DNA from 3 places in the Sinorhizobium sp. NG07B genome. Region 3 is predicted to be linked to each of the others. Evidence: predicted binding sites of a transcription regulator. Region 3 holds the regulator's gene; each other region holds the start of a gene.
The links. Region 3 encodes PhoB, which activates phosphate uptake and scavenging genes when phosphate is short. Its sites were predicted from a motif close to TGTCATNNANCTGTCAT; they were not measured.
Positions count from the first base shown of each region.

Region 1: a site for PhoB is predicted at 3,409-3,425, ahead of CO664_RS16515 (PhoX family phosphatase). Genes of this name have one in related genera too.
Region 2: a site for PhoB is predicted at 4,318-4,334, ahead of CO664_RS00095 (DUF47 domain-containing protein). Genes of this name have one in related genera too.

Region 1 covers NZ_NWTD01000004.1:374,833-384,459, forward strand. The annotation lists gene CO664_RS16505 (L,D-transpeptidase) at 1-220, opposite strand, end outside; gene recO (DNA repair protein RecO) at 434-1,180, shown strand; gene CO664_RS16515 (PhoX family phosphatase) at 1,337-3,337, opposite strand; gene CO664_RS16520 (DUF2339 domain-containing protein) at 3,583-6,402, shown strand; gene CO664_RS16525 (HD domain-containing protein) at 6,399-7,055, shown strand; gene CO664_RS16530 (MOSC domain-containing protein) at 7,137-7,988, shown strand; gene CO664_RS16535 (MFS transporter) at 8,101-9,333, shown strand; gene nadA (quinolinate synthase NadA) at 9,501-9,627, shown strand, end outside.
Region 2 covers NZ_NWTD01000001.1:11,341-20,967, forward strand. The annotation lists gene CO664_RS00070 (SH3 domain-containing protein) at 1-320, opposite strand, end outside; gene CO664_RS00075 (D-glycerate dehydrogenase) at 621-1,625, shown strand; gene CO664_RS00080 (GNAT family N-acetyltransferase) at 1,715-2,185, opposite strand; gene moeB (molybdopterin-synthase adenylyltransferase MoeB) at 2,194-2,955, opposite strand; gene recF (DNA replication/repair protein RecF) at 3,018-4,142, opposite strand; gene CO664_RS00095 (DUF47 domain-containing protein) at 4,358-5,002, shown strand; gene CO664_RS00100 (inorganic phosphate transporter) at 5,002-6,006, shown strand; gene CO664_RS00105 (DUF1326 domain-containing protein) at 6,146-6,781, shown strand; gene CO664_RS00110 (DUF2182 domain-containing protein) at 6,786-7,691, shown strand; gene dnaJ (molecular chaperone DnaJ) at 7,861-9,000, opposite strand; gene dnaK (molecular chaperone DnaK) at 9,288-9,627, opposite strand, start outside.
Region 3 covers NZ_NWTD01000001.1:356,901-366,527, forward strand. The annotation lists gene pstC (phosphate ABC transporter permease subunit PstC) at 1-1,008, shown strand, start outside; gene pstA (phosphate ABC transporter permease PstA) at 1,005-2,327, shown strand; gene pstB (phosphate ABC transporter ATP-binding protein PstB) at 2,341-3,156, shown strand; gene phoU (phosphate signaling complex protein PhoU) at 3,203-3,916, shown strand; gene phoB (phosphate regulon transcriptional regulator PhoB) at 3,962-4,645, shown strand; gene CO664_RS01790 (GcrA family cell cycle regulator) at 4,730-5,248, opposite strand; gene CO664_RS01795 (aspartate aminotransferase family protein) at 5,663-6,862, shown strand; gene argF (ornithine carbamoyltransferase) at 6,912-7,829, shown strand; gene CO664_RS01805 (Hsp33 family molecular chaperone) at 8,234-9,229, shown strand; gene apaG (Co2+/Mg2+ efflux protein ApaG) at 9,344-9,627, opposite strand, start outside.

The sequences.
Region 1 (9,627 bases), on a different contig from region 3:
TGACGTAGGGCACCTGCTGCCGCAGGAAGCGCGGATCGACCTTGCTTATGTCGGTGGCAGGCAAGGGGAACGCCTCGTCCGGCTGCGGTCCGTACATCGCCGTGAAATAGGGATCCGGTCCCCGCGGCCGGGGCGGCTGCGCGGTACTCGTCGCACAGCCCGCCAGCGCGGCCAGAACAAGGAGGAGCGTGAGAGGCTGGACGAGGCGGGAAACACACATACTCCAAACACTCCTGGTGGTTGTCCGTGGGGACGGCAGCCGCTTCGTACAGGAAGGCTGGCCGCGATTCGGCTGGACAATGATAGAATTGTAGTGCGGCGAACAGGTCCCGGAAAGGGCGACGGTCGCTGGTCTGGGTGGCCCAGGGGCGCGGCCCGATTTACGCGCTATCTTCGCTTGATCCGCTTTCCGCAGCGGGTGTATGCCTTTTCCATGCAATGGAGCGATCAGGCCATCATTCTCGGCATCCGGCGGCACGGCGAAAGCTCTGTTATCGCCGAGGTCATGACGTCCGCGCATGGGCGGCATCTTGGGCTCGTGCGCTCCGGCCGCTCGCGAACGATGCAGCCGGTGCTGCAGCCGGGCAATTCGGTGGAAGTCACCTGGCGAGCCAGGCTCGACGAACATCTCGGCGAGTTCCGCATCGAGCCGTTCGAACTGCGCGCCGCCAGACTGATGGAGGCGGCGACCTCGGTCTACGGCATCCAGGCGCTTGGCGCCCTGCTGCGGCTGCTGCCGGAGCGCGATCCGCATCCCCATCTTTACGAGGCGCTCGCCGTGATCGTCGACCACCTCGAGGACCCGGCCGACGCCGGCGAATTGTTCGTGCGCTTTGAACTGGCGGTCCTGAACGATCTCGGCTTCGGCCTCGATCTTTCCGAATGTGCTGCGACCGGCGCCCGGGCCGAACTTGTCTACGTGTCGCCGAAAACGGGTCGCGCCGTCAGCCGTGCGGCCGGCGCACCCTATGCGGAGCGCATGCTTGCGCTTCCGGATTTCCTCTCGGGAGGGGACAGCGCGGCCGATTACGACAGCCTCGCCGCGGCCTTTCGCCTGACGGCCTATTTCCTCAATCGCCACGTCTATGAACCGCGCGGCGTCGACGTTTCCTCGGCGCGAGACGGTTTCGTCCATGCGACACTGAAGGCGCTGAAGCCGGTCCCGCCCCCGGCAGCATGAGATGCGAAACAGGTGCCGCACCTTCAATGCGGCACCCGAACCGGCAATTCGGCCTTAGAGCGCGTCGCTTTGGACGGAGCCGTGCAACGCGCTTCAGGTCTTTGCTCTATGCATGTCGTTGTCCCGAAGCCGCTGAGGACTTTCGGGCGGCATGCATCAGGCGATCTTGCCGCCGCCCTGCTTGGTCACGGCGACCACTGCCGGGCGCACCGGCATGTCGTCGCGGAAGTCGGGCCAGCGCGTTGCCGGCTTCTCGTAAGTGGCAAGGCCGGCATCGCCCGGGTGCTGAACGGCGAGGAAGAAGGTGTCGCTCGTCGGGTTGAAGCTTGGGCCGCACATTTCCGCGCCGACCGGAACCCGGAAGAACAGCTTCGATGTGCCGCGTCCTTCGCCTTCGGTTTCGATCGCCCAGACGCCATCGGTGCGGCCCGTCTCTTTCTCGTTATTGCCGTCGGTCGATACCCACAGGCGGCCATCCGAGTCGATCGCGCAATTGTCCGGCATGCCGAACCAGCCGTTCTTCGTCGTCGCCGTCGAGAAGGAAGCACCGACTTCCGCAACGCTCGGGTCGCCGCATTTCAGCAGGATGTCCCATTTGGATTTCGTCGAAGCGAAATCGCCATCCGTTTCGGAGATCTCGACAATGTGGCCGAAGGCGTTCTTGGCGCGCGGATTGGCAGCGTCCGCCTCTTCCTCCTTGCGCTTGGTGTTGTTAGTCAGCATGACATAGACCTTGCCGGTCTTCGCGTTGGGCTGGATGTCTTCCGGCCGGTCCATCTTGGTGGCGCCGAGCGCATCGGCGGCAAGCCGGGTGTTGATCAGGACGTCGGCCTGCGAGGCAAAGCCGTTCTCGGTCGTCAGCGGGCCCTCGCCATGGATGATCGGCACCCAGGTGACCGTGCCGTCCTCGTCGAATTTCGCCACGTAGAGCGTGCCTTCGTCGAAGAGGTCCATGTTGGCGGCGCGGTCGTTCGGATTGTATGTGCCCTTCGTCACGAACTTGTAGACATAGTCGTAACGCTCGTCGTCGCCGCTATAGAGTACGACGCGGCCATCCTTGTTGACGATCGATTCGCAGCCCTCATGCTTGAAACGGCCGACGGCGGTGCGCTTCTTCGGCACCGAGGTCGGGTCGAGCGGATCGACCTCGACGACCCAGCCGAAGCGGTTGGCCTCGTTCGGATCCTTCGATACGTCGAAGCGCTCGTAGAACTTCGACCACTCATATTGGCTGCCGGGCGCGCCGAGACGCTTCAGCTGCTTGAATTCCGGATGATCCTCGGCGAGCTCGCCGCCGAAATAGCCGTTGAAGTTTTCCTCGGCCATCATATAGGTGCCCCAGGCGGTGACGCCGCCGGCGCAATTGTTGATGGTGCCGAAGACTTTCCTGCCGGTCGGGTCGGCTACGGTCTTGACGCGGTCATGGCCGGCCACCGGACCGGAGAGCTGCATTTCGGTATTTGCCGTGATGCGGCGGTTGTACTTGCCGTCGAGAACCGGCTGCCACTTGCCGTCAACCTTGCGGATCTCGACGACCGTGCCGCCATGGGCGGCCATTTCGATGTCGACCAGTTCCTTGGTGTATTCGCCGAGAACGACCTTGTCCTCTTCCTTGCCGTCCTCCGTCACCTTTTCGACGCGGGCGAAGTTCGGGAACATGATCTCGGCGTTGGTGTATTCATGGTTGACGACCAGCAGGCCATGGTCTGGGCTCCCGTCCAGCGGGATGAAGCCGACATAGTCGTTGTTGTAGCCGAACTGGCGGCCCTGCGCTTCGGCGGTCTGCTTGAGCGGATCGAATTCGGGGCTGTCAGCGAAGATCTTGTCGCCCCAACGCAACAGGATGTCGGCGTCGTAGCCTTCAGCGACGTGATGCTTCTCGTCGACGCCGGCCTCGATCTCCTTGAAGTCGAAGCGGGACGCGCTCTCGGCGCGAGCTTCATCGGCCGAAAGCAGCGCAAGCGGGCTGACCGTCGTCGAAATGGCGGCAACCGCAAGGGATCCGCCAAGGAACGACCGACGCGAGAAGCGACGGTTGATGATGTCGCCCATGGTCGGGTTAGTGGAACAGTTCTGGCCGATATCTTCCAGCTCCTCCCTCTGTTCCGTCAGCGTCTTGAATTCGGTTTCTTCCGTCGAGCCGAGATGCTTGTCCATGGTCACTCCCCATTTGAACGATCGAAGCGCCGCCTGTGGTCGGCGTCCATCCTCGCTCTATCAGCTAGCCCATGACAGTTCTGCGACAGTTCGATGAAGAGCTTGCTGCTCTTCTCCCCCGAAAGACATTTACCGCAAAGAACCTCCGGTTGCGAGGAAGGGCAAGTTCAAGCGGGATGTCTCCGCTGGCATTCCGCGATAACTTGTGCGAATCGTTCACGAGTCGTCGTGGTGTCGGGGGACCCATGCTTGAGCTTATCGCCTTGGTTGCCTTTGTCCTGGCGCTTGCCGCCTTTCTCGGCGGCCGCAGGACCGCAGACCGACTGGACGCCGAAATCGAGAGCCTGAAGGCGGAGATCGCCCGACTCGCGACGCAGGCCCCTGAAGAGGTCGTGTCCGATCCTGCGGCATCTGCGCCAACAGAGGGCGAGGCAGCGACTGTGCCAGAGGTCGGCGTAGAGGCGGTGCAGGGGCCGTGGTCGCAGGCGCGCGAGGGGGCGCAGATTTTCGGCAGTGCCCCGGCGGGCGCCGAGATAGGCAGCGAGTCTCCCGTTGTAGCGACTGCCGAACCCGCAGCCGCGCGGTCTGCGGAGAGCCTCGAGAGCCGTATCGGCGGACGCTGGCCTGTCTGGGTCGGCGGACTTGCGCTGGCGCTCGGCGGCTTTTTCCTGGTGCAGTACTCGATCGAGGCCGGGCTTTTGAGCCCGACGGTCCGGCTCACGCTCGCTGCGGTCTTCGGCCTTGTGCTCGGGGCCGCCGGTGAAGTGATCCGGCGCCGGGCGGTGCCGACGATTTCCGACCGGTTCCGCAATGCGATGATTCCCGGCGTGCTGACCGCAGCCGGCGCCGTTACGCTGTTCGGCGTCGTCTATGCGGCGCATGGCATCTACGGCTACATTGGGACGGCGCCGGCCTTCGCGCTGCTGGCGCTGATTTCGCTGGCGACAGTCGGTCTCTCGCTGCTGCATGGCCAGGCGCTTGCCGGTCTTGGTCTGCTTGCGTCGTTGCTGACCCCTCTCTTCGTCTCCAGCGGCGAGCCGCGGCCGTGGGTGCTGTTCGCGTTTCTCTCGGTCGCCTGGCTCGCGACGCTTGCCGCCTCGCGCCTGCGCCGCTGGACGATCGTGCCGACGCTCGCAAATGCCGGCCTCGGCCTTTGGGGACTGGCCTATATCGCGTTGGCCGCGCCTTTCGAGGCCCCGCCGGTCGCCGCCGCGCTCTTGGTGATGGTCGTCGGCGTCGGTTTGATCTGGCCCGGCGGCGTCGAGCGCGCGAGCGGTGCAACGGCGGAAACAATCGCATCGCCAGCCGCGGCTCGGGGCCCTTGGGAGACGCTCTTCACGCCGCCCCATGCGGCGATCTCGCTGTCGGCGGCAATCGTGGCGGCACTCCTTGCGCTTCTCTTTATCAGCCCGGCGGTCGAGGCGGCGCGATTCCCGATCGCCGAATTCGTCGTCGTCACCGCGGGTCTCGCCGGCGTCGGCGCCCTGCGGGCCACTGCGGCCTATCCGGCGTTGCTCGCGTCTCTTGCTGCCGTCGTCGGGACGTGGACGCTGACCGCACTCAGCGGCGTCCTTGCCTATCTCGACCCGACATTGGCGTCGCCGGAGATCGTCGTTCCGGGGCGGGCTGCCATGCTGACGGCGATGGTGCTCGCGGCGCTCTTCCTGCTGCTCGCCTCGGCGGTGCTTTCGCGCCTCGCGGAGCATCGGCAATTTGCCATTCTTTGGGCCGGCATCGCTGCCGTCGTGCCCGGCACTCTCATCGGAATGTCGTTCCTTATGACCGGCAATTTCGCATTCGACCTGCCGCATGGGCTTTCCGCCTTTGCGGGCGGCCTGTTCCTCCTCGGCCTCGTCGAATGGCTCTCCCGCCGCAACGCCGAGGGACGCGAACTCGATCTCGCAATCGGGCTGCTCGCCTTGGGTTCCCTCGGACTCTTCGTCATCGGCCTGCATGCGTGGACGGACGGGCTGGTGACGACGCTTGCAATCGCGTTCCTCGGCGCCGGCTACACCTTTGCGACGCGTCTCCGCACCTGGCCGGTCCTGCCCTGGGTGACCGTTGCCGCCGCCATCGTCGTACTGGCGCGGATCGCCTGGGAGCCGACCATCGTCGGCCCCGGCAGCCTTGGAACGACGCCGGTCTTCAATGCACTCCTGCCGGGCTACGGCATTCCGGCACTGCTGCTCGTCGGCTGCGCCTATTTCCTGCGCGCTTCCGCGGATTTGCGCCTGCGCAACCTTTTGCAGGCGCTCGCGAGTCTCTTCGTGCTGCTGACGCTCGCGATCCTGGTGCGCCATGCGATGAATGGCGGCGTTCTCGACAGCTCCGTTCCGAGCCTTGGCGAGCAGGCGATCTACACGCTGCTTGCGATCGGCGCTTCCGGCATCTTCATGACGCTCGACGGCAGATCGCCAAGCCCGGTGTTCCGCTACGGCGGGATGGTACTCGGCGTGCTCTCGATGCTGTCGGTGCTCTCGGCGCATCTCGTCGGGCTTAACCCCTATTTCAGCGGCGAGCTGCTCGGCAGAATCCCGTTCTTCGACCTCCTCTTCATCGGCTATCTGCTGCCCGCCATCGGCTATGCCGGCCTTGCCTGGTATGCCCGCGACCGGCGTCCGCAGCCCTATGTGGTGGCGCTTGCCGTCAGCGGCGCCGTGCTTGCCTTCGCCTGGGCCACCTTGAGCGTGCGCCGCTTCTGGCAGGGCGAAAGCGTGGCCGACTGGAAAGGCTTCCTGCAGGGAGAGACCTACACCTATTCGGTGGTCTGGCTGGTGCTTGGCGTTCTGCTGCTCGTTGTCGGCTCACGCTTCAACACGAAGAGCATCCGCATCGCCTCGGCCGTGCTGGTCTTCATTGCCGTGCTCAAGGTCTTTCTCGTCGACATGTCGAATCTCGAGGGCTTCCTGCGGGCACTCTCCTTCATCGGCCTCGGCGGCGTGCTGATCGGCATCGGGCTCTTCTACCAAAGGATACTTTCCAGCAGCGGCAACGGTGCGGCTGATCCCCCGGCCGCAGTTTCGACTGCGACCGACAATATGGGCGAGGGGGCAAGCAGGGCATGACGCGCCTCGCCGCCTTGGCTGCCGCCTTCGCGCCGCACGAGGAGCTTGCCGGCGAGCTCCTGCCGCATGCCTTCTCCAGCGACGATGGGTCCCACGACGCCGCGCACCTCATCCGCGTCTGGAAGAATGCGGCCCGCATACAGGCGGAGGAGGGCGGCGACAGCCGGCAACTCGCGGCCGCCGTCCTGCTGCACGATTGCGTCGCCGTCGAGAAGAACTCACCTTTGCGGGCTGGCGCATCGCGGCTCGCCGCCGAAAAGGCATGGCAAATTCTCGACGGCCTCGGCTGGCGCACGCTGGAAATCTCGGCCGTTGCCCATGCCATTCTGACCCACAGCTTCTCGGCCGATATCGCGCCCGAGACGCTCGAGGCGAAAATCCTGCAGGATGCCGATCGGCTTGACGCGATCGGCATGGTCGGCGCCGCCCGCTGCTTCTACATCGCCGGCCGCATGGGAAGCGGCCTCTACGATCCACTCGATCCCCTCGCAGAGGACAGACCGCTCGACGATAAGGCCTTTGCAATCGACCATTTCGAGACGAAACTCTTCCGCCTCGCAGACGGTTTCCAGACTTCGGCGGGGCGTCGCTATGCCCTGGAGCGGCAAAGCCGGCTTCGCAGCGTGCTTGCCATGCTGCTCGATGAAATTTAGACCGATTTTCAGTAAGTTGCGGCCGCGCGATGAATCAGCTCGCGAACCGCCTGAATCGATCTCTGAACTTGGAAAGACGCGATGAAAGTCACCGGTCTCAATATCCATCCCCTGAAAAGCGGTCGCGCCGTGCCGCAGACGGCGGTAACGGTCAATCTCGACGGGCTGGCGGGCGACCGACGGTTCATGCTGGTCGAGCCCGATGGCCATTTCATCACCCAACGCGAATTGCAGGTGCTTGCCCAGGTCGACGCGACGCATATCGAAGGCGGCTTGCACATGAAGATGAACGGCAACCAACTGTCCGTGCGCTTCGATCCGGATAGCCGGCTCGATGTCCGCGTCTGGTCGAGCGACGTGAATGCAGCCGTTGCCGGTGATGACGTGAACGAAACGCTGTCGGCCTGGTTCGGCCGACCGGTGAAGCTCGTGCATATGGACGAAGAGGCCGAACGCTTCGTCGGCGCCGAATGGGCCGGCACTGCCGCGCCGGTCGGCTTTGCCGACGGCTTTCCGGTGCTGATCACCACGACCGGGTCGCTCGCAGACCTCAATCGCACGCTCGTCGAGAAGGGGCAGGAGCCGGTCGGCATGGAGCGCTTTCGCACGAACATCCTCATCGATTGCGACGATCCCTGGGCCGAGGACCTGTGGGAGACCCTGGAGATAGCCGGCATTGCTTTCGATCTCGTCAAGCCTTGCGCTCGATGCATCGTGACCACCCAGGACCAGACGACCGGCGAACGCATCGGCGGCAACCCGATTCAAGGGCTGGCGGAAAAGCGCATGTCCGCTGACCGCCGGGTGCCGGGGGTGCTCTTCGGCTGGAATGCCGTGCCAAGGGGCGAGGGAACTATCAGGATCGGCGACGAGGCGAGCATCGTGCGACGGCGTACGGAGCGCTGGCCGATGAAACTTCGCGGCACCGGTTGAGCTGAAGCCAGGCGGTCCGCTATCAATTCCTGTGATTGTCCCGTCAATTAATTTGGCTTTGCGCGGATTGGGGAGCGACATAGGATGGCCCCTCAAAAAATCGGAGCTTTCCATGTCTGCTGCCACCCCAGCCGCTACGCGTTCAACCGACCACCTGCCTTGGCTGATCATTGCCGCCGGCTCCATCATCGCGATGCTGACCTTCGGTCCGCGCTCGGCCATGGGCTTCTTCCAATTGCCGATGCTCGCCGACACCGGCTGGGACCGGACGACCTTCGGTCTCGCCATGGCGATCCAGAACCTCTGCTGGGGTCTCGGCCAGCCGTTTTTCGGGGCGCTGGCCGACAAGTTCGGCACCTGGCGCATGCTGGCGCTCTCGGGACTGCTCTATTCCAGCGGCCTTTTCATCATGGCCTTCGCCAGCGCGCCGATCTGGCTGCATGTCGGCGGCGGCGTGCTGGTCGGTCTCGGCGTCGCTTCCGGTTCCTTCGGTATCGTGCTGTCGGCCTTTGCGCGCAACGTCGCGCCCCATCATCGTTCCTTCGTCTTCGGCATCGGCACGGCGGCGGGTTCGGCCGGCATGTTTCTCTTCGCGCCGCTGAGCCAGGGGCTGATCTCCGCCTATGGCTGGTCCGACAGTCTCGTCTATCTCGGCTTCCTGATGCTGCTGGTACCGCTCTTCGCCATTCCGTTGCGCGGCAATGCCTCGTCCGGGCGACACGCCGAAGCGCTTTCCAAACAGACCGTCGGCGAGGCCTTGAAGGAAGCCTTCGGGCACAGGAGCTACCTGCTGCTCGTCTCCGGCTTCTTCGTCTGCGGATATCAGGTCGCCTTCATCACCGCGCATTTCCCGGCCTATCTCGGCGACATCGGCATCGATGCGCGCTATGCGGTGATCGCCCTCGCTTTGATCGGTTTCTTCAATATCATCGGTTCGCTGTCGGCCGGTTTCATCAGCCAGCGCTATTCGAAGCCCTACTTCCTGGTGTGGATCTACCTTGGGCGCTCCGTCGCCGTTGCTGCCTTCCTGCTTTTGCCTCAGTCACCGACATCGGTCGTCATCTTCTCGGTAGTCATGGGCCTGCTGTGGCTGTCGACGGTCCCGCCGACCAACGCGCTCGTGGCGATCATGTTCGGCACGCGCCACCTTGGCCTGTTGGGCGGCGTGGTCTTCCTCTCGCACCAGATCGGCTCATTCCTCGGCGTCTGGATGGGCGGCTATCTCTACGACCGCTTCGGGTCCTATGATCCGGTCTGGTGGCTTGGTGTCGCACTCGGCGTCTTCGCGGCCATCGTTCATTGGCCGATCGAGGAGAGGGGCGTCGCCCGTCCAGCCATGGCTTGAATATGAATGTCGCGCCCGAGATGTCTCGGGCGCGACATTCATGCCTTGAAATCTGTCACAAAACTTTCTAAATCAGTCGCCGCGGCTCAGCCGCTTTTGTTTTGACCCAATTATGCTCAGATTGAGCATAATTGGCAGGCCGGAAAACGGCGAGAGAGGAGAGCCCGATGACCAGTCTTGACCTTCGCACGAATGCGTCTGCTGCGCCGGCGTTCGTGAGCGCTGCGGCACGCTTCGGCGTCATCGACAAGCCGGACCTCGCCTTCACGTCGGCGATCGCCCGCGAGACCGAGC
Region 2 (9,627 bases), 350 kb from region 3:
ACGGCGGTGCGATCGCCGGAAAGCAGCGCCTGGTTGACCCAGCCTTCCGTGCCGTCGGCGTCCCGGATGCGGCGCCAGTTGTCATATTCCTGGATGATCTCGACGGGAACGCCGTTCTTCAGATAGCGGAAGGCGACGGCGTAGTCGAGGCTCGGCCCGATCCTGAGATTGACGCTCTTGGACTTGAGGCTGACGAAGCGGGGGAGCGGCAGACCGCTCGGACCCTTGGCCGCCTGGGCGAAGGCGGCGGAATTCATGCTGGCCGTTGCGAGGACCGTGGCCAGCAGCAATAGAGAGGCTTTGGAAATGAAGTGACGCATGACGAAGCCCATGTTCCGATCCTAAGCGAAGCCTTGCGGTGTCTCAGCGGAGCCGTTCGCCTTCTCAGACGCACAAGGCTCGCTGTGGCACGTTGAATTGCCGCATATTCCAAACCTCGGGTCGGTTCCGATCCGAAGAAGCACCCAGAGACGCGCCTCGCCGGGCGCGCGCCGCGAATCCTTTACCCGGACAGCGACTTTCAATTGTCTTCCCCACCGGGTCTGGTAGAAATTGCGGCTATAGGGGAGAACTATCACCCAACTTGGTTAAGGACCCGTCAACGAGGGCCGCTCGCAGGAATGACAAGCAAGAAGAAGCCAACCGTCTACATCACCCGGAAACTGCCGGAAGTCGTCGAAACGCGCATGCGCGAGCTGTTCGACGCGGAACTCAACATCGACGATACGCCGCGCAGCCAGCCGGAGCTGGTTGCTGCGGTGAAGAGGGTCGATGTGCTGGTTCCGACGCTGACGGACCGGATCGATGCGGCGCTGATCGAGCAGGCGGGCCCGCAACTGAAGCTCATCGCGGCCTTCTCGAACGGCGTCGACAATATCGATGTCGATGCCGCCGCCCGCCGGGGAATAACCGTCACCAACACGCCGAACGTGCTGACGGAAGACACCGCCGACATGACCATGGCCTTGATCCTAGCGGTGCCGCGCCGGCTTGCCGAGGGCGCGCAGGTGCTGACCGACCGCAAGGGCGAATGGGCCGGCTGGTCGCCGACCTGGATGCTCGGCCGGCGCATCGCCGGCAAGCGCATCGGCATCGTCGGCATGGGGCGGATCGGCACGGCGGTCGCCCGCCGCGCCAAGGCCTTCGGGCTGTCGATCCACTATCACAACCGCCATCGCGTCAAGCGGGAGACCGAGGAGATGCTGGAGGCGACCTATTGGGACAGCCTCGACCAGATGCTCGCCCGCGTCGATATCGTCTCGGTCAATTGCCCGTCGACGCCCGCCACCTATCATCTGCTCTCGGCGCGCCGGCTGGCGCTGATGCGCCCAGACAGCTACATCGTCAACACCGCCCGCGGCGACGTGATCGACGAGACGGCGATGATCAAGAGCCTGCGGGAGGGCAAGATCGCAGGGGCCGGCCTCGATGTCTTCGAGAACGAACCGGCCGTCAATCCCAAGCTCATCCGGCTTGCCGGCGAGGGCAAGGTCGTTCTCTTGCCGCATATGAGCTCGGCGACGCTCGAAGGCCGCATCGACATGGGCGACAAGGTGGTGATCAACATCCGCACCTTCTTCGACGGCCACCGCCCGCCGGACCGGGTGCTGCCGGGGCGGGATTGAGGCGGCTACCGGGTGTTTTCGGGTGCAGCCGCCGCGCAACGCCCCCACAAGGGGATCGTTGTGGGGAGCGGCAATACGGGACGCCGCCCTTATCGCAGCATCTTCCGCATCTCGATCGATGTCGGGCGGGTGAAGCCCGGATGGGCGGAGCGGCCGGTCTCGACGAAGCCCCAGGCCGCGAAGGTGGCGTGATTTTCGGTGAGTTCGATCCGCGTCTGGAGCCTCAGCGCCGGCAGTCCGAGGCTTCGGGCGGTCTCCTCCGCGGCGGTAAGCAGCTGTCGGCCGAGACCTTTGCCCTGATGGCCGGGATCGATGGCGAGCTTGCCGATATAGAGGCAGTCCGGTTCGGGCTTCAAGAACACGCAGCCAAGAAGATCGGCGCCGTTGGCGACGACGAAACCGACCTCGTCCCTCGATTTTTGGCGCAGGGACTCGACCGTCAGCGCATGGGCGGAGGAGGGCGGGTCGATCCGCCCGTCCATGGAGGCAAAGGATTTCAGGATCAGCGCCAGGAGCTCCTCGTAGCGATCGAAGCCCGGGTCGAGGCGGAGCGTTTCCATTCCGTCGCTCAAGCCCGGCCGCGCCGGTAGCGGATCGTGTTGAAAGTGGCGGCGAGGCCGTCATAGAGCAGCAGCCGGCCGATAAGCGGCTCGCCGATGCCGGTGATGAGCTTGATCGCTTCCATCGCCTGAAGCGTGCCGACGACGCCGGTCAGCGCTCCGACCACGCCGGCTTCGGCGCAGGCCGGCACCGCGCCCGGCGGAGGCGGCGTCGGGAAGAGATCGCGATAAGACGGATTGGGGTGCCCGCCGGCATCCGCCTCGTAAGGCTTCAACACGGTGACGGAACCGTCGAACCGCCCGACCGCGCCGGTGACGAGCGGAAGGCGCGCCGCCTCCGCCGCATCGGCCGCGAGGTAGCGCGTATCGAAATTGTCCGAACCGTCGACGACGAGGTCGTATTGCTGGAAGATCGCCTCTGCATTTTCGGATGCGAGGCGCAACGCGTGCGGCGCGACTTCCACATGCGGGTTGAGATTGGCAATTGCGGCGGCGGCGCTTTCGACCTTCGGCCGGCCGACATCGCCGGTGGCGTGGATGACCTGGCGCTGCAGGTTGGACAGCGACACGGCGTCATCGTCGACGATGCCGAGCCGGCCGACGCCAGCCGCGGCGAGATATTGCAGCACCGGGGCGCCGAGCCCGCCGGCGCCGATGACCAGCACGCGCGCGGCCTTCAGCTTCTGCTGTCCGGCGCCGCCGATCTCAGGGAGCACGATATGGCGCGCGTAACGGGCGATTTCCGATGAGTCGAGTGCTGCTGCGGTCATGTCCGTCTCCGTGGATGCCTGTCGGCGCCTTTTTTTAAAGCACGCCATGGAGCAGGCGGATGTCACTCCGAAACGCGGCCGTTTGCAACCGTCAGATGGCAGGCCCGTCCGCCGAGCGCCTCGAACATCGCCCGGTCCGTCCCGGTCATGAAGGCCTGACCGCCGAGCTCGTCGACGCGGTCGAAGAGAGCCGCCCGCCGCCCCTGATCGAGATGGGCGGCGATCTCGTCGAGCAGCAGCACCGGCGCGTGCCCGGTCAGGTCGCCGACGAGCCGCGCATGGGCGAGCACGAGCCCGACGAGCAGCGCCTTCTGCTCGCCGGTCGAGCAGCGTTCCGCCTCCATGTCCTTTTCCCGGTGGCGAATCAGGAGATCGCTGCGGTGCGGCCCTTCGAGCGTTCGCCCCGCCGCCGCATCGCGGATGCGGCCGTCGCTGAGCATCGAGAGATAGCGTTCTTCGAGGTCGTAGGCGGGCAGGCCGTGACAATCGTCGAGAAAGCCGGCAAGCGAAAGACCGGCGGACGGGAAGCTGCCGCCGCCTTGGCTGCGTTCCACAAGTGCCGTCAAAAGCCCAAGCATTTCCAGCCGCGCAAGCGCCATCGAGACGCCCAAGCCTGCCATTTCGCGCTCGATCGCGGTCAGCCAGGCGGGATCCGGCCGGAATTCCGAGAGCAGCCGGTTGCGGCTGCGCATCGCTCGGTCGAACTCGCTGGCGCGCCGGCCATGCTCGGGATCGAGCGACAGCACCAGCCGGTCGAGAAACCGCCGCCGATCCGAGGATGGACCGGTGAACAGCCCGTCCATCGCCGGCGTCAGCCACAACACGCGCAGATGGTCGGTGAGTTCGTCGACGGTGCGGGTCGGCGTGCCGTTGAGCCTCAGGCGGCGCGACTGCCCTTCCTCCGCACCCGCCGTGCCCGTGCCGATCTCCACCGGCCCGTCCATGCCCTCGACCGCCGCGAAAACCGAAAAACCGTCCGCCGCGCCCACCCGGGCGACATCCGCATAAGCCGCGCGACGCAGCCCCCGCCCCGGCGAGAGAAAGGAGATCGCCTCCATAAGGTTGGTCTTGCCCGCGCCGTTCTCGCCGGTCAGCACCACATGGCGCTGGTCGAGCTCGAGCGACAGCGCCGCGTAGTTGCGAAAATCACTGAGTTTCAGGCGGCTGAGATAGACCTTATGGGGCATTGCGGGTCCGCGTTCGACGTGCCTGTCAGGTAGGACGAAAGCCCGGCCGAGGCAAGCCGAAAGGCTCTCGCCCGAGGCGTGGACCGGTCACGTGGCCGGGCCCTGCGCCAAACCGCTGTGGGAAAGCCCCGTTTTTCCGCTGCTTCGGAACTTTTCACGGGCGTGCAGGTACAATATGACAGCGGCATGACAATCGACAACCGTATGGATCGCTGATGCTCGGCCTGTTTCGCAAGCTCCTCCCCCGTGAAGACCGGTTCTTCGATCTCTTCGAGCAGCACTCGCGCACCGTCTTGGAGGCGGCGGAGGCGCTGAAGGCGTTGCTCGCCGGCGGACCGGACATCGAACGTCATTGCGACCGCATCGTCCAGCTCGAGGACGAGGCCGACGGGATCACCCGGGAGGTCCTGCTCGCTGTGCGCCGCAGCTTCATCACACCCTTCGACCGCGGCGACATCAAGGATCTCATCCAGTCGATGGACGATGCGATCGACATGATGCACAAGACGGTGAAGACCATCCGGCTCTACGAGCAGCAGAGCTTCGATCCCGGCATGCGGGCGATGGGCGCCGCAGTCGTCGAGGCTGCCCACCTTGTCGCCGAGGCCATTCCGCTCCTCAACCGGATCGGCGTCAATGCGCATCGCCTGAGCACGATCGCAGAAGAGGTCACCCGCGTCGAAGGCCGTTCCGACGAGCTGCATGAGCAGGGCCTGAAGGACCTCTTCAAGCGCCATGGCAGCACCAATCCCATGGCCTATATCATCGGCAGCGAAATCTTTAGCGAGCTGGAGAAGGTCGTCGACCGCTTCGAGGATGTTGCCAACGAGATCAGCGGCATCGTGATCGAGAACGTCTGATGGACGCCACACTCGCCTTCCCGCTGCTTGTGGGCCTCATCGGAGTCGCCCTGTTCTTCGACTTTCTGAACGGATTGCACGATGCGGCGAATTCGATCGCAACGATCGTGTCGACGCGGGTGCTGCGGCCGCAATATGCCGTCATGTGGGCGGCTTTCTTCAACTTCATCGCCTTTTTGTTTTTCGGCCTGCACGTGGCCGAGACGCTCGGGAAGGGGATCATCAATCCCGGCATCGTTACGCCGCAGGTCATCTTTGCGGCATTGATCGGCGCAATCGCCTGGAACATCCTGACATGGGTCTTCGGCATCCCATCGAGTTCCTCGCATGCCCTCGTCGGCGGCCTTGTCGGCGCGGGCCTCGCAAAGGCCGGCTTCAGCTCCATCGTCTGGTCCGGCCTCCTGAAGACCGCCGGCGCCATCGTCATGTCGCCCGGCATCGGCTTCGTGCTCGCTCTCCTGCTGGTGCTGATCGTCTCCTGGCTGTTCGTGCGCCAGACGCCGTTTGCCGTCGACAGCACGTTCCGCGGCCTGCAATTCGTTTCGGCCTCGCTCTATTCGCTCGGCCATGGCGGCAATGATGCCCAGAAGACGATGGGCATCATCGCCGTGCTCCTGTTTTCGCAGGGCTATCTCGGGCCGGAATTCCATGTGCCCTTTTGGGTAGTCATCACCTGCCAGGCGGCGATCGCGCTCGGTACGCTGTTCGGCGGCTGGAGGATCGTCCACACCATGGGATCGAAGATCACAAAGCTCAATCCGATGCAGGGTTTCTGTGCCGAGACCGGTGGCGCCATCACGCTGTTTGCAGCGACCTGGCTCGGGATTCCGGTCTCGACAACGCACACGATCACCGGCGCCATCATCGGCGTCGGGTCGGCCCGGCGCGTCTCGGCCGTGCGCTGGGGGATTGCCGGAAACATCGTCGTCGCCTGGGTGATAACAATGCCCGCCGCCGCGCTGATTTCGGCCCTCTCCTATTACGCGGTCGACCTCGTCGGCTAGAGAGCGCGCGCAGCCGCCAGCACATGGACTGACCGACTCGCCCCGAAATGGTCGGCGCTCGGGGGCCGCCGCGACATTGGCAGTATTTCCGGCGGGGTGTATATATTCGTAGCCTGAGGAATTGTCTCTGGAGGGGACGATGACGGACGTCAAATGGACGATCAAGGGCCGCGAATTCATTCATTGCAATTGCGCCTATGGCTGCCCCTGCCAGTTCAATGCCCTGCCGACGCAAGGGCATTGCAGCGCCGTGGGGGTGATCGAGATCGAGGAAGGCCATCACGGCGATACGCGACTCGACGGCCTGAGGTGCGGGATGATCGTCGCCTGGCCGGGTGCCATCCACGAGGGCAGGGGCGAAGTCGTGCCGATCGTCGACGAGCGCGCCTCGGACGCCCAGCGCGAGGCGCTGCTGCGCATCATGAGCGGCCAGGACACCGAACCCGGTGCGACCTTCTTCCAGGTGTTCTCGACGACCTTCGAGACGTTCCACGATCCGGTCTTCGCGCCGATCGACTTCGAGGTCGACATCGAGAAGCGGACGGCGCGCGTCCGCGTACCGGGATGGATGGAGGCGCGCGGCGAGCCGATCCTCAATCCGGTGACCGGCGATTCGCATCGCGCCCGCCTTAACCTGCCGAACGGGTTCGAGTACGACACCTGCGAGATGGGGCGGGGCTGGGCCGACACGACCGGTGTCCTGCCGCTCTCGCTAGCGGACTCGCACGCCCATTTCGCCAGGATCCATATGACCGAACGCGGCGTGGTGCATTGACACCATGACCGACACCACGCTCGAAGCCCTGTTGCGCCGCGACCGGGCGATCGTCGCGGCGGCGATCGCCGCTCTGGCAGCGATCGCCTGGATCTACATCCTGTGGCTGGCCGCCGGGATGGACGGCATGCCGATGCCGGCGGCGGGTGGCGACGGAGCCATGTCCATGGAACCCGGCATGGACATGGATATGGACATGGACATGGACATGGGAGGCGGGACGAGCGCCGGTCCGCTCGACTGGGTGCTGGGGATGTCGCCACGTCCTTGGGGCACCGTCGAGGCCGGCATCACCTTGACCATGTGGGTGGTGATGATGGTCGGCATGATGCTTCCTTCGGCGTCGCCGATGATCCTTCTCTATGCCCGTGTCGGACGGCAGAGCCTACGCGACGGCAAGCCTTTCGCTTCGGCTGGCTACTTCACCGGCGGCTATCTCGCCGTCTGGGCCGGCTTTGCCCTGGTCGCTACGCTCGGGCAATGGCTGATCGAAGGCATCCTGCTGACCCCGGCGCTCGCAAGCGCCAGTCGTCTCTTCAGCGGCATTGTGCTGGTCGTCGCGGGCCTTTACCAATGGACGCCGCTCAAGGACGCCTGCCTGACCCAATGCCAGGCGCCGATCGTTTTCCTGCAGCGGCACGGCGGCTTCCGAAGCGATCCGGGCGGCGCCGCGAAGCTGGGCTTCCGCCACGGTCTCTATTGCGTCGGCTGCTGCTGGGCGCTGATGGGCCTCCTGTTCGTCGGCGGGGTCATGAATGTCTTATGGATCGCCGCGATCGCTGTCTTCGTGCTGGCCGAAAAGCTGCTGCCGGCCGGGCGCATCCTGTCGCGGATTGCCGGTTCGGCGCTTGTGATCTCTGGTATCTGGCAATTGGCTGCGGTGCTGGGCTGGCCTGCCGCTGCCATGTGAGAGTGGGTGTGTGTTGTGTGTGGCGCCCCTCATCCCGCTGCCGCGACCTTCTCCCATTTTGATGGGGAGAAGGGGTAAACCGCGCCCTCCAGTCCCCTCTCCCCGTCATGACGGGAGAGGGCTAGTCCCCGGGTTAAACCCGAGGAGAGGGGCAAATGTGAGAGGCGAACTAATCGCTCAGCGTATCGAAGAAATCCTTCATGCGAGAGAAGAAGCCCGCCGATTGCGGATTATTTTCCTTCGACGAGATCTGCTCGAACTCCTGCAGCAATTCGCGCTGGCGCTTGGTGAGCTTCTGCGGCGTCTCGATCTGGATCTGGATATAAAGGTCGCCCGTCTGGTTGGAGCGCAGCACCGGCATGCCCTTGCCCTTCAGGCGGAACTGCTTGCCGGCCTGGGTTCCCTCCGGCACGGTGACGCGCGATTTCGTGCCGTCGAGAGTGGTGACGTCGAACTTGCCGCCGAGGGCGGCCGTCGTCATCGAGATCGGCACGCTGCAGTAGAGATCCGCCCCGTCCCGTTGGTAGAACTCATGCGGCTTGACCGACAGGAAAATATAGAGGTCGCCGGCCGGGCCGCCGCGCAGGCCGGCTTCGCCCTCGCCGGAAAGGCGGATGCGGGTGCCGTCCTCGATGCCGGTCGGAATGTTGACCGACAGCGTGCGCTCCTCGGTGACCCGGCCCTGGCCATGGCATTTCGTGCAGGGATCGGTGATCGTCTGGCCGCGGCCGCCGCAGGTCGGGCAGGTGCGTTCGATCGAGAAGAAGCCCTGGGCGGCGCGGATGCGGCCTGAGCCCTGACAAGTGGCGCAGGTCTTCGGGCTGGTGCCCGGCTTCGCACCGGAACCGGTGCAGACGTCGCAGGTGACCGAAGTCGGCACGCGGATCTGCGCCGTCTTGCCGGAAAACGCCTCCTCGAGGGTGATCTCCATATTGTAGCGGAGATCGGCACCGCGTTCGCGGCCGCCTGAAGAGCGACGCTGCCGGCCACCCATCATCTCGCCGAAGATGTCTTCGAAAATGTCCGAGAAGCCGCCGGCGCCGCCGCCGGCAAAGCCATTGCCGAATCCGGCTCCCATGCCCCCCTGCTCGAAGGCGGCGTGGCCGTATCGGTCGTAGGCGGCCCGCTTCTGCGGGTCCTTCAGCGTCTCATAGGCCTCGTTGATTTCCTTGAAGGATTTTTCCGCTTCCTGGTCCCCGGGATTGCGGTCCGGGTGATATTTCATCGCCAGTTTACGGAAAGCGCTTTTCAGCTCCTTCTCGTCCGCGTTTTTTTGAACGCCAAGCGTTTCGTAAAGATCACGTTTCATGCTTCAACGGTTGTCCAGTTGACAAGGCTTGCCAGCGCGAAGGGTCCGACCCTGATTATCTTGCCACAGGATTTAGTAAACCTTGAAGCGCGATACCATAGCCCAAACGTCGTCCGCGTGGTTTTTTGACGGGAATAATGGTGTTCCCGCACCATTTCCCGTCCTTATCGCCTCGTGATGCCTTCGCCTACCCGCCTCGTCGGCCGGCTTTTCATGTCGCGGCGAGGTCTCGGTATACAGAAAAGCCCGGGATCGCTCCCGGGCCCTGTTCGTCCGAGGACGCGAACCTATGCCGACCGCTTGCGGTCGTCCTCGTCCTTGACTTCCTCGTAATCGGCATCGACGACATCGTCGCCGTCGCGCTTGGCGTCGGCGGCCGCATCCGCGTGCGCCGCTTCGGCCTGCTGGGCTTCATAGATCGCCTGGCCGAGCTTCATGGAGACTTCCATGAGCGTGTTGGTCTTCGCCTTGATGTCCTCGGCGTCCGGCTCGGACGCTTCGACGGCGGTCTTCAGCGCCGCGATCGCGTCGCTGATCGCCTTGCGATCCGTCTCCGAAACCTTGTCGCCATATTCCTTCAGCGACTTCTCGGAAGAATGGATCAGGCTTTCGGCCTGGTTCTTGGCT
Region 3 (9,627 bases):
AGCGCCGTCGTGCTGCTCGTCGCCATCGCCGGCGGCCTCTATGCAATCCGCAACGTTACCACCCGCTTTCGCGCCCGCAATCAGGTCGAGCGCGTCATGCTCGGCTCGCTCGTCGTCGCTTCGTCGATCGCGATCCTGACGACGATCGGCATCATCGGCTCGATGTTGTCGGAAGCCGGTCGCTTCTTCAGCATGGTTTCGCCGATGGAGTTCTTCTTCGGCACGGTCTGGGATCCCCGCTTCGCCGCGGCAGGCAGCGAGGGCGCCTCCGGCCAGTTCGGCCTGCTGCCGCTTCTCGGCGGTACGCTCTATATCGCTTTTGTCGCCATGCTGTTTGCTGTACCGGTCGGCCTGTTCGCCGCCATCTACATGGCCGAGTATGCCAGTCCGCGGCTGCGGTCTATTGCGAAGCCGCTGCTGGAGGTGCTGGCGGGCATCCCGACGATCGTCTACGGCTTCTTCGCGCTCGTCACAGTCGGCCCGTTCCTGCGCGACATCTCGACGCAGCTGAACGGCCTCATCACCGGCAACTACCAGAATTTCATTCAGGCGCAGAGCGTGCTGACCGCTGGCATCGTCATGGGCATCATGCTCATTCCGTTCGTCTCGTCGCTGTCGGACGACATCATCACGCAGGTGCCGCGGGCGCTGCGCGACGGCTCGCTCGGGCTCGGCGCGACGCGCTCGGAGACGGTGAAGAAGGTCATTCTTCCCGCCGCACTGCCCGGCATCGTCGGAGCGCTGCTGCTGACCGCCTCGCGCGCGGTCGGCGAGACGATGATCGTCGTGCTTGCTGCCGGCGTCGCCGCGCGCATGCAGCTCGACCCGTTCGAACCGATGACGACGGTGACGGTCAAGATCGTCCACCAGCTGACCGGCGACCTGGAGTTCACTTCGCCGCAGACTCTGGTCGCCTTCGCGCTCGGCATCACACTCTTCGTCATCACGCTCTGCCTCAACATCTATGCGCTCTACATCGTGCGCAAATATCGGGAACAGTACGAATGACCGACGTTGCTTCTCCCACGGTAAGGGTCTCGACCCGTCCCGCCGAAAGCCGCCGCGACATCGGCATAAAACGCCGCTACGCCGCGGAGCGCCGGTTCCGTGCCTATGGCATCAGCGCCATCGTTATCGGCCTGTTCTTCCTGGCGGTCCTTGTCTGGAGTGTTGTCTCGAAAGGCTACACGGCCTTCCAGCAGACGACGATCACGCTGCCGATCGAGTTTTCCGAAAAGGTGATCGACCCGAAGAACGAGCGCGCGACCGATCCGAAGCAACTGATGACCGCCAATTATCCGGTGCTCGTCCGCGACGCCCTGGTCAAGCAGCTCGGCATCGACCCGAAGAAGCGGCCGCTTGTGAAACAGGCGAACGACATGGTCTCCGACAGCGTCCGCACGCAGCTGCGTGACATTGTCGTTGCCGACCCTTCGGTGATCGGCAAGACGATCCCGGTGACGCTGCTCGCCGACGCGAACATCGATTCGGCCTTCAAGGGCCAGATCGACCTCACGGTCGACGAATCGAAGCGCAAGGTCAAGGACCAGCAGGTCGCCTGGATGAACCAGCTGGCCGAGGCCGGCGTGCTGAAGAAGAGCTTCAACACCGGCATCTTCACGTTCGGCGCATCGAGCCGCCCGGAAGCGGCCGGCGTCGGCGTGGCGCTGGTCGGGTCTGCCTATATGATGCTGATCGTCCTCGTCCTGTCGCTGCCGATCGGCGTCGCCGCCTCGCTCTATCTCGAGGAATTCGCGCCGAAGAACCGGCTGACCGACCTGATCGAGGTCAACATCAACAATCTCGCCGCCGTGCCGTCGATCGTCTACGGCCTTCTCGGTCTCGCCGTCTTCGTGAATTTCGCCGGCATGCCGCGCTCGGCGGCCCTCGTCGGTGGATTCGTGCTGACCCTGATGACGCTACCGACGATCATCATCGCGACGCGCGCCGCGCTGAAGGCCGTGCCTCCGTCGATCCGCTCCGCCGCGCTCGGCCTCGGCGCCTCGAAGATGCAGACGATCTTCCACCATGTGCTGCCGCTTGCCATGCCCGGCATCCTGACCGGCACGATCATCGGCCTGGCGCACGCCCTCGGCGAGACGGCGCCGCTGCTCCTGATCGGCATGGTCGCCTTCGTCGTCGACTATCCGGGCTCGCCGCTCGAACCGTCCACGGCGCTCCCCGTGCAGATCTACATGTGGGCGAACGAGGCTGAGCGCGCCTTCGTCGAGCGTACCTCGGGGGCGATCATCATCCTGCTGATCTTCCTCGTCATCATGAACCTCGGCGCAATTCTGTTGCGGCGTCGCTTTGAGCGTCGCTGGTAGTGGGGTAAGGACTATGAACATCATGTCGGAAGCTGCAGTCGAAAAGGCTCTGGACCAGAAAATGAACACGGTGCCCTTGAAGATGATCGGCAAGGATGTGTCGGTCTATTACGGCGAGAAGCGCGCGCTCTTCGACGTCAACCTGAATATCCGCGAGAGTACCGTGACGGCGCTCATCGGCCCTTCCGGATGCGGCAAGTCGACCTTCCTGCGGACGCTCAACCGCATGAACGACACGATCGAGAATTGCCGGGTCACCGGCCGGATCACCCTCGACGAGGACGACATCTACGATCCGTCGATCGACGTGGTGGAACTGCGCGCCCGCGTCGGCATGGTCTTCCAGAAGCCCAATCCGTTCCCAAAGTCGATCTATGAGAATGTTTCCTACGGGCCGCGCATCCACGGCCTCGCCCGCACGAAGGCCGATTTCGATGAGATCGTCGAAACGAGCCTGCAGAAGGCGGGCCTGTGGAATGAGGTGAAGGACCGCCTGCAGGAGCCGGGGACGGGTCTTTCCGGCGGCCAGCAACAGCGCCTCTGCATCGCCCGCGCCGTTGCCGTCAGCCCGGAAGTGATTCTCATGGACGAGCCCTGCTCGGCCCTCGACCCGATCGCCACGGCCAAGGTCGAAGAGCTCATTCACGAGCTGCGCGCCAATTTCACCATCGTCATCGTGACCCACTCGATGCAGCAGGCGGCCCGCGTCTCGCAGCGCACCGCCATGTTCCACCTCGGCAATCTCGTCGAGGAGAACGACACCGACAAGATGTTCACCAATCCGGACGACCAGCGCACCCAGGATTACATCATGGGCCGCTTCGGCTGATCGCCCGAAAACCCACCGCGAAGAGTGCGCCCTCGAGGAACCGTAGATGTCTCACCCCCACATAACGACAGCCTTCGACGAAGAGCTTAAATATCTGACGCGCCGGATCTCGGAGATGGGCGGCCAGGCCGAGCAGATGGTGGCGGATTCCGTCCGGGCTCTGGTGCATTCCGATCTGGCGCTCGCCCAGAAGGTCATTTCCGACGATGCAATCTTGGACGACGCCGAGCGCCAGATCGGCGAAAAGGCGATCGTCACCATCGCCAAGCGACAGCCGATGGCCGCGGATCTCCGCGAGATCATGGGGTCGATCCGGATCGCCGCCGATCTCGAGCGCGTCGGCGACCTCGGCAAGAACACTGCCAAGCGCGTCATCGCGGTTGCCGGCTCCGGCATTCCGCGCAAGCTGGCGCGCGGTCTCGAGCACCTCGCCGAACTCGCCCTGATCCAGCTCAAGGAGGTCCTCGACGTTTACGCCTCGCGTTCGCCGGAGAAGGCAAACAGCATCCGCGAACGCGACGAGGAGATCGACGCGATTTACACCTCGTTGTTCCGCGAGCTGTTGACCTACATGATGGAGGATCCGCGCAACATCACCCCCTGCACGCATCTCCTTTTCTGCGCCAAGAACATCGAGCGTATCGGCGACCACGCCACCAATATCGCCGAAACCATCTACTACATGGCGACGGGCGCCCAGCCGCAGGGCGAGCGGCCGAAGGACGACATGACGTCAACGCTCGGATCCGTCACCGACTGAGGGGACACCCGCCAATCATGAATCTAGGCAAGGAGTCGTAGCTGAATGTTGCCGAAGATAGCCGTTGTCGAGGACGAGGAAGCGCTCAGCGTGCTGCTGCGCTACAATCTCGAGGCTGAGGGCTTCGAGGTCGATACGATCTTTCGCGGCGACGAAGCGGAGATCCGCCTGCAGGAGCGCTTGCCCGACCTTCTCATCCTCGACTGGATGCTGCCCGGCGTCTCCGGCATCGAGCTTTGCCGCCGTCTCCGACAGCGCCCGGAGACCGAGCGGCTGCCGATCATCATGCTGACGGCGCGCGGCGAGGAAAGCGAGCGGGTGCGAGGCCTTGCGACCGGTGCCGACGACTACGTCGTCAAGCCGTTCTCGACGCCGGAGCTGATGGCGCGGGTCAAGGCGATGCTCCGGCGGGCGAAGCCTGAAGTGCTGTCGACGGTGCTTCGCTGCGGCGACATAGAGCTCGACCGCGAAACCCATCGCGTGCATCGTCGCACCCGCGAAGTGAGGCTCGGCCCGACGGAGTTCCGGCTCCTGGAGTTCCTGATGGCCTCGCCAGGCCGCGTCTTCTCCCGCTCGCAGCTGCTCGACGGCGTCTGGGGGCACGACATCTATGTCGACGAGCGAACGGTCGACGTCCATGTCGGTCGGCTGCGCAAGGCTCTGAATTTCTCCAATATGCCCGATGTGATCAGGACGGTGCGCGGCGCCGGCTATTCGTTGGAAAGCTGACGCTTGCGCTGCTCTTCCGGCGTTCCAAAGTGATAAGGGGCCCGACGGGCCCCTTCATGCGTTATTTGTTATTGCTCCGACCGATCAGCGCGCGCGGCGCCGCTCGGCCGAGGGCTGGTAGGCGAGGCGAGCGTGGTAGCTGCAATAGGGGGAGGATTCCGGCGAGTCGTTGCCGCAGAAGTGGAATTCTTCCTTGAGCGGGTCGCCGATCGGCCATTTGCAGGTCCGCTCGGTCAGCTGGGTGAGTTCCAGCCGGCGCGACATCGGCACGACAATGTTGGTGTCGAGTGCGAGATCCTGCTCCGCCACCAGATCGACGGCGACCTCTTCCTTGAGCACGGCCGTGCCGGCAGCGCGGGTAACCGTCCGGGTCACGGCGCGTGCCGCGTAGTTCGGGGCGCGGGGCGCCGAGGTCGTCCGCTTGGGACGAGCCGCCGCTGTCGCTCCGCCGGCCTTGGCGCGGCCTGGCAGGCTCAACCGATGAACCTTGCCGATCACCGCGTTACGGCTGACGCCTCCCAGCTGCGCCGCGATCTGGCTCGCGCTTAGGCCCTCGGACCATAGCTTCTTCAGCTTCTCAACCCGCTCGTCCGTCCAGTTCATGTCTGCACTCCCCGTTCTCGGCGTTGGGATGGCAGAATCCATCACCGTTCTCCGGAAAAGCCCCGGAGTTACAACGCGATAACTATTTTGGTGACTAGGTCCGCCGCATGCGTCTAGTAATTGAATATTAACCTACCGGCCGGGTGACTCCGTGGCAAGAGTCGCCGGAATCGCGCCGAATCGATTTCGCAGTTTTCCCCAACTTGCTGTCGGATAGTTGCATTTTTGCAAGCCCCGCATCGGGATTTTTTCGCGGTGCGGAATCCGGGCCGGCGCGTCTGTTGCAAGCCTTGGTTTTGTTGACATTGCGCCGCGATATGGGAATAGTGCCTGCGCCGCCGAAAGGCGGCATTTTTGATTTTTGTCGGGCCGATACGTCCGACAGCGATGCCGATGACGAAGGAGATGCTGATCATGGCCGCAACAACGCCGCTCTACGACACCTATCTGCGTGCGCCGTTGCGTTTCGAGCGAGGCGAGGGCGTCTGGCTGATTGCCGAAGACGGCACCCGCTATCTCGACTTTGCAGCCGGCGTCGCGGTCAATTCGCTCGGCCATGCCCATCCTCATCTCGTCGAAGCGCTGAAAGCGCAGGCGGAGAAGCTCTGGCATGTGTCCAATCTCTACGATGTTCCCGGCCAGGTGAGCCTGGCGCAGCGGCTGACGGCGGTCACCTTCGCCGATCGAGTGTTCTTCACCAATTCCGGTGCGGAAGCGCTCGAATGTGCGATCAAGACGGCGCGCCGCTACCATTTCGCCAAGGGCCATCCGGAGCGGTTCCACATCATCACCTTCGAAGGCGCCTTCCACGGCCGCACCATCGCGACGATTGCCGCCGGCGGCCAGCAGAAATACATCGAAGGGTTCGGGCCGAAGGCTCCGGGCTTCTATCAGGTGCCGTTCGGCGACATCGCCGCCGTCAAGACCGCGATCAACGACGAGACCGCTGCAATCCTGGTCGAGCCGATCCAGGGCGAGGGCGGCATTCGCCTCGCTTCGAAAGAATTCATGCAGGAACTGCGCGCGCTCTGCGACGAGTTCGGGCTGCTGTTGATCCTCGACGAGGTCCAGTGCGGCGTCGGCCGCACCGGCAAGCTCTTCGCGCATGAATGGTCGGGCATCAAGCCGGACATCATGGCCGTCGCCAAGGGCATCGGCGGCGGCTTCCCTCTCGGCGCCTGCCTGGCAACGGAAGCGGCGGCGGCCGGCATGGTGGCCGGCACCCACGGCTCCACCTACGGCGGCAATCCGCTGGCGATGGCGGTCGGCAATGCGGTGCTCGATGTCGTCCTGGCCGATGGTTTCCTGGAGAATGTCCGCGACGTGGGATTGGTGTTCCGCCAGGGGCTTGCCTCGCTCAAGGATCGCTTCCCCGACGTGATCGAGGAGATCCGCGGCGACGGCCTGATGCTCGGCATCAAGGCAAAGGTGCCTTCCGCCGACTTCCTGAAGGCGATCCGCGCCGAGAAGCTGCTTGCCGTGCCGGCCGGTGAGAACGTGCTGCGGCTGTTGCCGCCGTTGATCACCACGCCCGCCGAAGCGCGCGAGGGGCTTGCACGACTCGAGCGTGCCGCCGAGGCGGTGCGCGCCAAGAGCGGAACGGCCGCGGCCTGAGGTCGCGACGGACGGTCGATTACCGGTTTACGACAGGAACTACAGCATTATGACTGCCACCAGACATTTTCTCGATCTCTCGGCAATGACCGCGACCGACCTGCGCACGATCATCGACGATGCCCGCGCACGAAAGACGGCGACCAAGGCCGGAACCGCCGAGAAACCGCTTGCCGGCAAGATGCTGGCGATGATCTTCGAAAAGCCGTCGACCCGCACCCGCGTTTCCTTCGATGTCGGCATGCGGCAGCTCGGCGGCGAGACGCTGTTCCTGTCGGGGACCGAAATGCAGCTCGGCCGCGCCGAGGCGATCGGCGACACGGCCAAGGTGCTGTCGCGCTATGTCGACGCCATCATGATCCGCACGACCGATCATCGCCGGCTTCTGGAATTGGCCGAGCACGCCACCGTTCCGGTCATCAACGGGCTGACCGACGACACGCATCCCTGCCAGATCATGGCGGACATCATGACCTTCGAGGAGCATCGCGGGCCGGTCAAGGGAAAGACGATTGCCTGGGCGGGTGACGGCAACAACGTGCTTCACTCGTTGATCGAAGGCTCGGCGCGCTTCGGCTACCGGATGAACATGGCCGTGCCGCTCGGCTCCGAGCCGCAGGACAAGTTCCTGAACTGGGCGCGTAACAATGGCGGCGAAATCCTGCTCTGCCATGAGGCGGAGCAGGCGGTTGCCGGCGCGCACTGCGTCGTCACCGACACCTGGGTGTCAATGAACCAGGAGCATCGCGCCCGCGGGCACAACGTCTTTCAGCCCTATCAGGTGAACGCGGCGCTGATGAAGCACGCGGCCCCGGAGGCCTTGTTCATGCATTGCCTGCCGGCGCATCGCGGCGAGGAAGTCACCGACGAGGTCATCGACGGCCCGCAGTCGGTCGTCTTCGACGAGGCCGAGAACCGGCTGCACGCGCAGAAGTCGATCCTCGCCTGGTGCATGGGTGCCGTCTGACGGGACCGTTCGAGGGCCAGGCCGGGCTATTGAAATCGGAGAGCGGTGACACGATCTAGGCGATGTGCGGGAGAGTTCGGCCGCTGCGCCGTTTCTCGCCACAGCGCGTTTCAGCGGATCCGCCGCATACGGGGCGCTTCCGGAGCCGCGCTTGCCTGCTGGACAAATCGGTCCATGCCGGGATCAAATAGGATAAGCGGCAGTTAGAGACGGAGTGCGTCGATCGGCGCTCTCGATGTCACGAGCAATGCACGGTGTCATGCGACCGTTGCGCCTCTCGATCGAGACGCAGCGGTGCAACGAACGGCAGGGTGTGCGCGGCTGCGCTTGCATCCGCAGGATGGAAGTTCGATTACGGCGACGGCGGGTTGCTCGGCCGCTGTGATCCATGCAAGGAGCAAACGATGACAGAGACAGCACGGGGACTTGGCGAGTTCGATTTTGCCGGTGACGACCACGTCGTTCCCTTCCAGGTCGAGGGCCTCGACGTGCGTGGCCGAGCCGTGCAGCTCGGCCCGATGCTCGACGCTATCCTCGAGCGGCACAGCTACCCGCTGCCGGTGGCGCGGCTGGTTGCCGAAACCGTCGTGCTGACGGTCCTGCTCGGTACCTCGCTCAAGTTCGACGGCAGGCTGATCGTCCAGACCCAGGGCGATGGGCCGGTCGATCTCGTCGTTGCCGATTTCTCCACCCCGGATCGGGTCCGCGCCTATGCGCGCTACGACGAGGAAGCGCTTTCCGCCGCCGAGAAGGGCGGCCGCTCGCAGCCGCACGAACTGCTCGGCAACGGCATCCTTGCCTTCACCATCGACCAGGGCGCCCATACCCAGCGCTACCAGGGCATTGTCGCGCTTGACGGCGCGACGCTCGAAGAGATCGCTGCGGTCTATTTCCGCCAATCGGAACAGATACCGACCAAGGTTCGCCTCGCCGTCGCCGAACTGCTCGACCGGGACGAAAACGGCAAGCCGCGGCATCGCTGGCGCGCCGGCGGCATGGTGGCGCAGTTCCTGCCCGAGGCGTCCGAGCGCATGCGCCAGCCGGATCTGCCTGGCGGCGATGGCGATGACGGCGACGCCAGCCTGCTCTTCGAGGAAGACGATCTCTGGGCGGAAGCCAAGGTGATGGTGGATACGATCGATTCCGACGAGCTGACCGATCCTACCGTCGGCACCGAGCGTCTGCTATATCGTCTGTTCCACGAACGGGGCGTGCGCGTCTACCAGCCGCAGGCCGTCTACGATCGCTGCAGCTGCTCGCGTGACAAGATACGCGAGGTCCTGGAGGGACTGAGCGAGGAGGATATCGAGCACAGCATCGAGGACGGCGAGATCAAGGTCACCTGCGAGTTCTGCTCCACCGACTATCGCTTCGAGGCGAGCGAGGTGCGATCTCAATAAAGGCGGGCGGCTAATGCATGTCGCCCAAAAGTGTGCAGCGGTTTTGGGATAACGACATGCACAAAAACAAAGACCTAAGGCGCGCCGCGTGAATACGTTTGAACGCGACGGGCTTTAGTTCAGCGTCCGCACCAGTCCGGGAGAATCGAGCGAGAAGGCGGGGATGGCGACATTGAAGGTCTCTCCGTCTTCGGCCTCCATGCTGTAGTGGCCGAACATGACGCCGGAGGGGGTGTCGAGCGGGCAGCCGGAGGAATATTCGTAGGTGTCGCCGGGATTGAGCAGCGGCTGCTCGCCGATGACGCCTGGACCGCTGACCTCGTCCACCTGGCCGTTCTCGTCGGTGATGTGCCAGTAGCGGGTCATCAGCCGAACCGCGATTTCGGAATGGTTCGAGA